One region of the Desulfitobacterium sp. LBE genome, then DNA from elsewhere that is predicted to be linked to it. Evidence: riboswitches for the same ligand, from Rfam matches in the RefSeq annotation. Region 1 holds a riboswitch; the other holds the start of a gene.
The links. Region 1 has a riboswitch for FMN ahead of ribD (bifunctional diaminohydroxyphosphoribosylaminopyrimidine deaminase/5-amino-6-(5-phosphoribosylamino)uracil reductase RibD). Riboswitches for the same ligand answer to the same signal wherever they lie in the genome.
Positions count from the first base shown of each region.

Region 2: another riboswitch for FMN. It lies ahead of DESLBE_RS08560 (DMT family transporter); the one in region 1 lies ahead of ribD (bifunctional diaminohydroxyphosphoribosylaminopyrimidine deaminase/5-amino-6-(5-phosphoribosylamino)uracil reductase RibD).

Region 1 is NZ_VLKD01000001.1:561,899-565,616, forward strand. It holds gene DESLBE_RS02660 (bifunctional 3,4-dihydroxy-2-butanone-4-phosphate synthase/GTP cyclohydrolase II) at 1-331, opposite strand, end outside; gene DESLBE_RS02665 (riboflavin synthase) at 359-1,003, opposite strand; gene ribD (bifunctional diaminohydroxyphosphoribosylaminopyrimidine deaminase/5-amino-6-(5-phosphoribosylamino)uracil reductase RibD) at 1,043-2,161, opposite strand; FMN riboswitch at 2,271-2,385, opposite strand; gene DESLBE_RS02675 (GNAT family protein) at 2,441-2,998, opposite strand; gene DESLBE_RS02685 (DUF4386 domain-containing protein) at 3,165-3,718, shown strand, end outside.
Region 2 is NZ_VLKD01000001.1:1,793,430-1,797,147, forward strand. It holds gene murF (UDP-N-acetylmuramoyl-tripeptide--D-alanyl-D-alanine ligase) at 1-424, opposite strand, end outside; gene vanX (D-Ala-D-Ala dipeptidase VanX) at 580-1,188, opposite strand; FMN riboswitch at 1,472-1,621, shown strand; gene DESLBE_RS08560 (DMT family transporter) at 1,761-2,723, shown strand; gene DESLBE_RS08565 (FAD-dependent oxidoreductase) at 2,769-3,718, opposite strand, start outside.

The sequences.
Region 1 (3,718 bases):
CTTTTACCGTATTGGCCCGCTCAAAAGCGGAGATTCCCGTAGTGCAATCGCAGCCATCCACACTCACGGTAAAGGCGGTTCCATGAGGATCTGTATTGTGGGTTACCATGGGCTCAAGATTTAAGGCTTGAATGCGCTCGGCGGTCATGGGGACACAGATTAAACCCCGGCCATAGGTGGCCATAAAATTGATCGCCTCAGGGGTTGATTTCTCTGCAGCCATCAGCAGATCCCCTTCGTTTTCTCTTTCTTCGTCATCCACAACGACAATCATTTTGCCTTGGCGAATGTCTTCGATGGCTTCTTCAATCGTGTTAAAGCGAAATTCCATGTTGATCACTCCTGTCTAAAATCTAACCTAGATAAAGCCGTTTTCGGCTAAGAAACTCATGGATAAATCCTTTGGAGGGGCTTCTTTTTTCTCCATGAACCGTGCCACATATTTTCCGATCAGGTCGGTTTCCAGATTCACCATATCGCCCACGCCTTTAAAGCCCAGGGTGGTTTCCTGGCGGGTATGGGGGATCAGGGATATGGTAAAAGCCTGAGGGAGGAGATCCACCACGGTAAGAGAAATGCCGTCAATGGCGATGGAGCCTTTGGGCAAGACATAGGTTAACAGTTCCGGAGCGGCTTTGATGGTAAAGACCCGGGCAATTCCCACCGGGGTGATTTTTTGAATGGTGCCCACTCCGTCCACATGACCGCTTACCAGATGGCCGCCCAATCGGGTGGAGAGCTGCAGAGCCCGCTCCAGGTTGACCCGCGTTTCCCGGCTGCATTCTTTAAGATTGGTTTTATTTAAAGTTTCTGCCATGACATCCACGGTAAATAAATTTCCCTGCATCTTCACCACCGTGAGGCAGATGCCATTGACGGCGATGCTGTCCCCGATTTGGGTGCCTTCAAGCACTTTAGTTCCTTCCAGGGTCAATTGAGCGGAATCAGGGAGAACCTTCAGATCCGCTACCTTGCCTAACTCTTCGATGATACCGGTAAACATGTTCACTCACCTCTCTTGACTGCTTAATCAAATGATTGCTTAATCGGCATAATTTACCTTGGCCCGTACCCGAAGATCTCCGGTTCCCCCGTCGATCTCCAGGAATTCTAAAGGAATCGCCTGCGCCATCAAAGGAAGCTCAAGTCCGCTCAGAGGGGAAGGACCTTTGCCGCCAATGAGCTTGGGCGCATAGATAAACTCCACTTCATCGATAAGTTGAGCGCGGAGCAGGGAGCCGGCCAGCCCACCGCCGCCCTCCAGCAATACAGAGTTCCAACCCCGTTTGACTAAATCTCCCAGCAGGTCTTTTAAAGGGACATAACGGGGGGAATCATACTGCCAAACCTCCACATTCTCCAGAGCCCGCAAGGCCTTCAGCTTATCCAAAGGAGCGGAGGCCGTGGTGGCGATGAGACAGGGGGCGGTACAGGAGGAAGCAAGTACGGCGGCCTGCAGAGGAATTTGCAATGCTCCATCCACGAGCAAGCGCACCGGATCACGGCCTTCGTCAATCCGGCAATTCAAAGCAGGATTATCCTGGCGCACGGTTTCACTGCCCACCATAATCACATCGAAGTGATCGCGCAGCCGGTGGACATAGGCACGGGAGGCTTCATTGCTAACCCATTTGGAGTCTCCTGACTCCGTCGCTATTTTGCCATCAAGGGTTAAAGCCGATTTGTAGAGGACAAAGGGAAGGCCGGTTTGCATAGCCTTTAGAAAGCCCTTGTTTAAGGTCCGGGCTTCCTTTTCTTTAAGCCCTACATCGACCTGAATGCCGGCTGCCCGTAAGCGGGTGATCCCTTGTCCGCTCACTAAGGGATTGGGATCCACCATAGCCACGACGACGCGTTGGATTCCCGCCTTAATCAGTGCGTCGGCACAGGGAGGGGTTTTCCCGAAATGTGAACAAGGCTCTAAAGTAACATAGGCTGTGGCTCCCCGGGCATGTTCTCCGGCTGCCTGCAGAGCGTGAACTTCGGCATGGGGAGTGCCGGCTTTTTGATGATATCCTTCACCGACAATAACGCCATCCTTAACGATGACACATCCCACCAGGGGATTGGGACTGGTTCTGCCCATAGCCAGGGCTGCCAATTCCAGAGCCCGGGACATGTAATGATTGTCAAGTTCCATGTAATCGCCGCCGTTTCCCATCTCTTTGAGTTAGTTTTGCTTAGTTTTCCATAAAAACACTATAAAAAACCCCAGAGTTCATTCTCTGGGGCTTAAAAACCATAGCAAATAAAAAGCGCATCAGCACTTTAATTTCCTCTTCTCATCCAGACTTTACTGTCGGCTCTGGAATTACACCAGATCTGCCATAGTGGCTCGCGGGCTTGACCGCCGGTATGGAATTTCACCAATCCCCAGAGGTATTCAATTACTTATATATAATACTCTAACTTATTGATGAATTCAACCCTTTAAGAAAATTTAGATCCCTTGGGGAGGATGAGGGGGATGGTGCTCCAGGTATTCATCCCGCAGCAAGCCCATGAGGATCCCATCGCGATACTCACCTAAGACAAACCGCGCCTGCCTTAATCTGCCTTCAACCTTAAAACCCAGTTTCTCATAGGCTTTTAAAGCACGCAGATTCCCGTCCCATAAATCAAGGCTCAGGCGATGAAAATTCCACTGATAGAAAAGGTAATCGATCAGCACTTTCAAAGCGTCCGTTCCATAGCCCCGGTTCCAATAATCGCTTTCACCAATAACGATGAACAGTACCGCCGAGCGGGCGGGGAGATTGACATCCCGATAGCCTACGGTTCCGATGGGCTTTTGCTCTTCATTGAGAATGAGATAGCGGCTGCCGTCTTTCTGGGGGGTAAAAAAGCGTTCTTCGATTTCCTCTTCACTAAGCATTGTGCTCAAAGGCCAGGCGGCATTCGCCCAATAATTGATGTTTTGGTTGTTATACCATTGATAAAAAATGGGGATATCATCAAGCTCCAGCGGACGGAGAAAGGTCTTTTTTCCCTGTAACATGGCTTTGCCTCCCAGTGAATTGATGGGATAGTGTAGTTATGCTTATTATTAGCATTAAAACCTATCCAAGCGGTGGATCATATTATTTGTCTTGACTTAAGTCAAGGCGGGATGGGTAGAGTTAGCATATAATCTTGGCATCAGCCCGAATAAGGAGGAATGAATGATGGGAAATAGGATCGGCTTCCAATCCCAAAACCGAACCGCCAGAATTGCCGGCCTGTTATATTCGCTGATGATCCCCCTCGCCGCATTTGGCGTCATGTATGCCCCCACATCTCTTGTTATTGAGGGGAATGTAGAAGCGACTATTGCCAATGTTCTTGCAAACGGCCATATGTTCAGGCTCAGTATACTGAGCGCTTTAGTCGTACAGGTTTGCCATATTTTTATCGTCCTGTTCTTATATAAACTCCTAAAACCGGTCAATCGGAGTATAGCGGGGCTTATGGTGATTTTCATGCTGACCTCCGTCCCCATCGCCATGGTAAATGAGCTCAACCATTACGGTGTACTGTTTACTATCCACAACGATGTATCTGTTGGGGGAACGCTTGCCGACCAGACAAAAAATATGATAGTGCTATTTTTTCAGCTCCGCCAATACGGAATTGTAATTGCAGGCATTTTCTGGGGTCTGTGGCTTTTGCCGATGGGATATCTGGTTTACAAATCGAATTTTCTCCCGAAAGCCTTGGGTATCGTATTGATAATCGCATC
Region 2 (3,718 bases), 1.2 Mb from region 1:
TCTGGCTGTTATGGTTTCCTCCCGTCTTCATCACCTTGTATCCTGCGGAAAGTGCCAGTGCGGTCATTTCTTTCGTCGTCGTCTTCCCGGCGCTCCCTGTGATCCCGACGACAGGGATGGAAAATCTCTGCCGATAGGCGGCGGCAATATGCTGGAGTGCCAGCTGCGTCGAATCCACCGCGATCCAGGCTTCTTCCGCCTCCATCCGCGTATGCTCCTGGGTCAGTGCCGCGACTGCGCCCGAGGCGAATGCGGCGTGCAGAAAGGTGTGGGCATCCGCCTTTTCGCCTTTGAGGGGGACAAACAGGGAACCGTCGGTCACTTTCCGGCTGTCGGCCACCACCGAGGTCACCATCGTATCCGGGTCTCCGCAGAGTAATTTTCCGCCGCAGGCGGCGACGATTTCGCATACCGTCATTTCCATTGCAAAAAGCACCTCACAACTCTCGTCGTCAAGATTGCTATTTCCGGTTTTGCACTAGCGGAACAGCATGTTTTGCACTGTATGTATTCCGCCAGGTCTTATGCTCACTTCCGCCGGCATCCCCAGATGCCGCCGCACACTGAGCTCCGGCTCAGCTAGGCGATGAGAAAATCAAAGTAAGTGTTGGGATAAGGTTCGTGTTTCAGGCTGTAATGCCACCACTCGCAAGCGTAGGAAACAAAACCGCTGGCCTCCATGATCGAACAAAGATATTGACGGTTTCTCGCTTCGGCTTGGTTGATTCCATGTGCGCCATGATGTGAGACTGAATCCATCAAATCAAAATCACCGCCCATGGGTACAAGTGTTCCGGAAGCTAAATGATAAAGGGTTAAATCAATGGCGCTGCCCCGGCTGTGGCCCGACTTGGCAGCCACATATCCTTTTTCGATGATCTCGGATCGGTCAATATTCGGATAGTGTTTCTGTTTCGTCCGGCCATCTTCCGGCTGCTTAGACCAGCGCAGAAAGCAATCTACAGCGCATTGAGGGCGGTAACCATCCCAAAGAAGCAAGCCAAAGCCCAAGGATGCGGCGTTTTCCCGTGCTTTTTCCAAGGCCGCGCACAACGCTCTCGTACCGACAATTCGATTGGCTGCATAGCCGTCCACCGGTTTGCCGGTAAAATTATCCCAGGTGGCGTATTTAGCATCCCAACGTATTCCTGATACAAACTCGTCCACAAAGACAAAATCACTTTTCATGGTCTTTCTCCTTTCAACGACACGATTCATCCTTGCATAGTTACATTTTTCTTTGCTTTTGTCCGAGACCCCCTTCCAGGAATATAAAAACCTGTCCGATTCGACATTTTTATCTTAGCGAAATCAGGCAGGCGATGTTGGAATTTTAACTTATGGATTTCTTAAGATTTCCTTATTTCCATATCCGGAGATTCAGATTAAGGAGAAAATCACCCTATCTTAAGGGTTTATTAAGGCATCTACCACTGAAGTCAACAATGTGCTATACTCTTTTTAGATGAATACGAACCTTCGAGGTAGGGTGAAATTCCCGACCGGCGGTAATGATTGCCCGTGCAATTCAGCCCGCAACTCAGTGCAGCGCCAGCGCTGCACCGACTGACTTGGTGAGACTCCAAGGCCGACGGTATAGTCCGGATGGGAGAAGGTACAAACCAGCTTAGGCCAAGTGGCCTTATGTTTGTTATGTTTGTATGTTTATGCCTCGAGGAACACCATTTCCTCGAGGCATTTTTGTTCTTTCTGATCTGAGGGTTTTATTCTCTACACATTTACTATTGGGGGATTTATCAATGCAACAATCAAAGCAAGCATCCAATCGGAGCATCTGGCTCATCGCCCTGGGGGCAGCCATGTGGGGCCTGGACGGGGTCTTCATCGTATCCTTATTGCAACATGTGTCATCTTCACAAATCGTCTGGTTGGAGCACCTGTTACTATTCTTATTTGCCGCACCTGTGCTCATCTGGAAGCGTCAGGAGCTGAAGCAACTCAATGGCGGAGACTGGCTGGCTGTCTTATTTATCGGCTGGGGCGGCTCAGCCTTGGCCTCCATTCTGTTCACCGCCGGATTTACTTATGGTAATCCCAATGTGGTCCTGCTCCTGCAGAAAGTTCAGCCCATCTTTGTTATTCTTCTCGCCTCCTGGATGCTTAAGGAACGGATGAGAAAAGATTTCTATGCCCTGTTTGTTGTGGCCCTGATCGGCGCCTACCTGCTTACTTTCGGCCTGCACCTGCCAACTTCCGAAGTCAGCTTAGCACAATTGCTCGGTTCCTTATGTGCCATCGGAGCAGCCGCTCTCTGGGGCGGATCCACCGTCATGGGCAAGCGTCTGATCGGAAAATTATCCTTCACCACCTTGACTGCCCTGAGATTTGCTGTCGCGCTGCCGCTCTTAACCGTCATTGTCCTGGTACAGCAACCCAACTGGGCCGATCTCGGTCAAAGTCTCCATCTGGCTCCGGTCTGGGCCAACCTGTTGTACCAGACCCTCGTGCCCAGCCTTTTAAGCCTCTTGCTCTATTACCGCGGCTTGAACGGCGTCCGGGCTTCCCATGCCACCATTGCCGAACTGGCTTTCCCGGCCACCGGCCTGCTCGTAAACTGGCTGATTCTCCACCAAACCATCGATTTGGGGCAATGGCTGGGCTTTGCCATCGTTTGGCTTGTCGTACTGCAACTGTCGCGGTTGCCTAATGATCCCAAGTCTGCGGTGAAAACTTCTGAAAGAGCCAACCTGGCAGGCCTATAGGTCATTGCTTGAAAAGCAGAGCGCAACCACGGCAACCACGTTGTACTACACAGCGCGGCCCACATCGTTTCCGGCCCGGATGGCCAAAGCGATGTTATAAGGCTCATTGCAGTCCCCGATAGCGTAAGTCTCCTTCACCGCAACACCGTCAAGCAAAGACTTGTTCGGCAGCAAGTCGGCGGCGTTGATGATCGAGTCGGCGGCGATCACGGTTTCCACTCCGTAGTCCGAGGCAATAGTAATCTTGCCGTCCCCGATTTCCTTGATCATGGATCCCGGATAGGCTTTGACACCCAGAGCATAGAGGGCTGTAGTCATAAAGCGCTGGGCGTGATGAGACTGTTGCTTGTCGAGATCCTCGTTGGGATTCGGTGTCACAATGGTGACCTTCTTCTTGCGCACCGTCAGCCACAAAGCGGCATCGAAGGCCTGAGCATTGGAACCGAATACCACCACGTTTTCGCCGGTGTTGTTGCCCATGAACCGGTCATAGTCGATAATCGGTACATTGCCGCCGCTTACGCCCACCTCCCCCGGCAAAGAGCCGGTGGCAAGGATTACGGCATCGGGGGCTTCGCCGGCGATCAGGGCGGCGTCCACTTCCTTGCTCAAAACGACGGTCACGCCGGTAACCTCCAACTGCCTGGCCAGGTAATCCTTAAGGTCGCCGAGGTTTTCGTGAGGTCCTTTGACCATGCCGGCAAAAGTGAGCTTGCCGCCGAGGGCACCGGTCTTTTCATAGAGGGTGACTTTGTGGCCGCGGGCGGCGGCGATGCGGGCGGCTTCCATACCGGCAGGACCGCCGCCGATGACCATAACCTTCTTGGCCGCTGCAGCCGGTTGAAGCTCATAAGTCTTCGGACCTTTGGTGGTCATGACTCGCTGTGTCAAAGCGTTAACGCGACAATACCCCATCTCACGGTTCATCTCGTTGGAGCCGATGTGGCAGTGCAGGCAGCGGGTGCAGGGGGCGATTTCGTCGCTGCGTCCCTCCT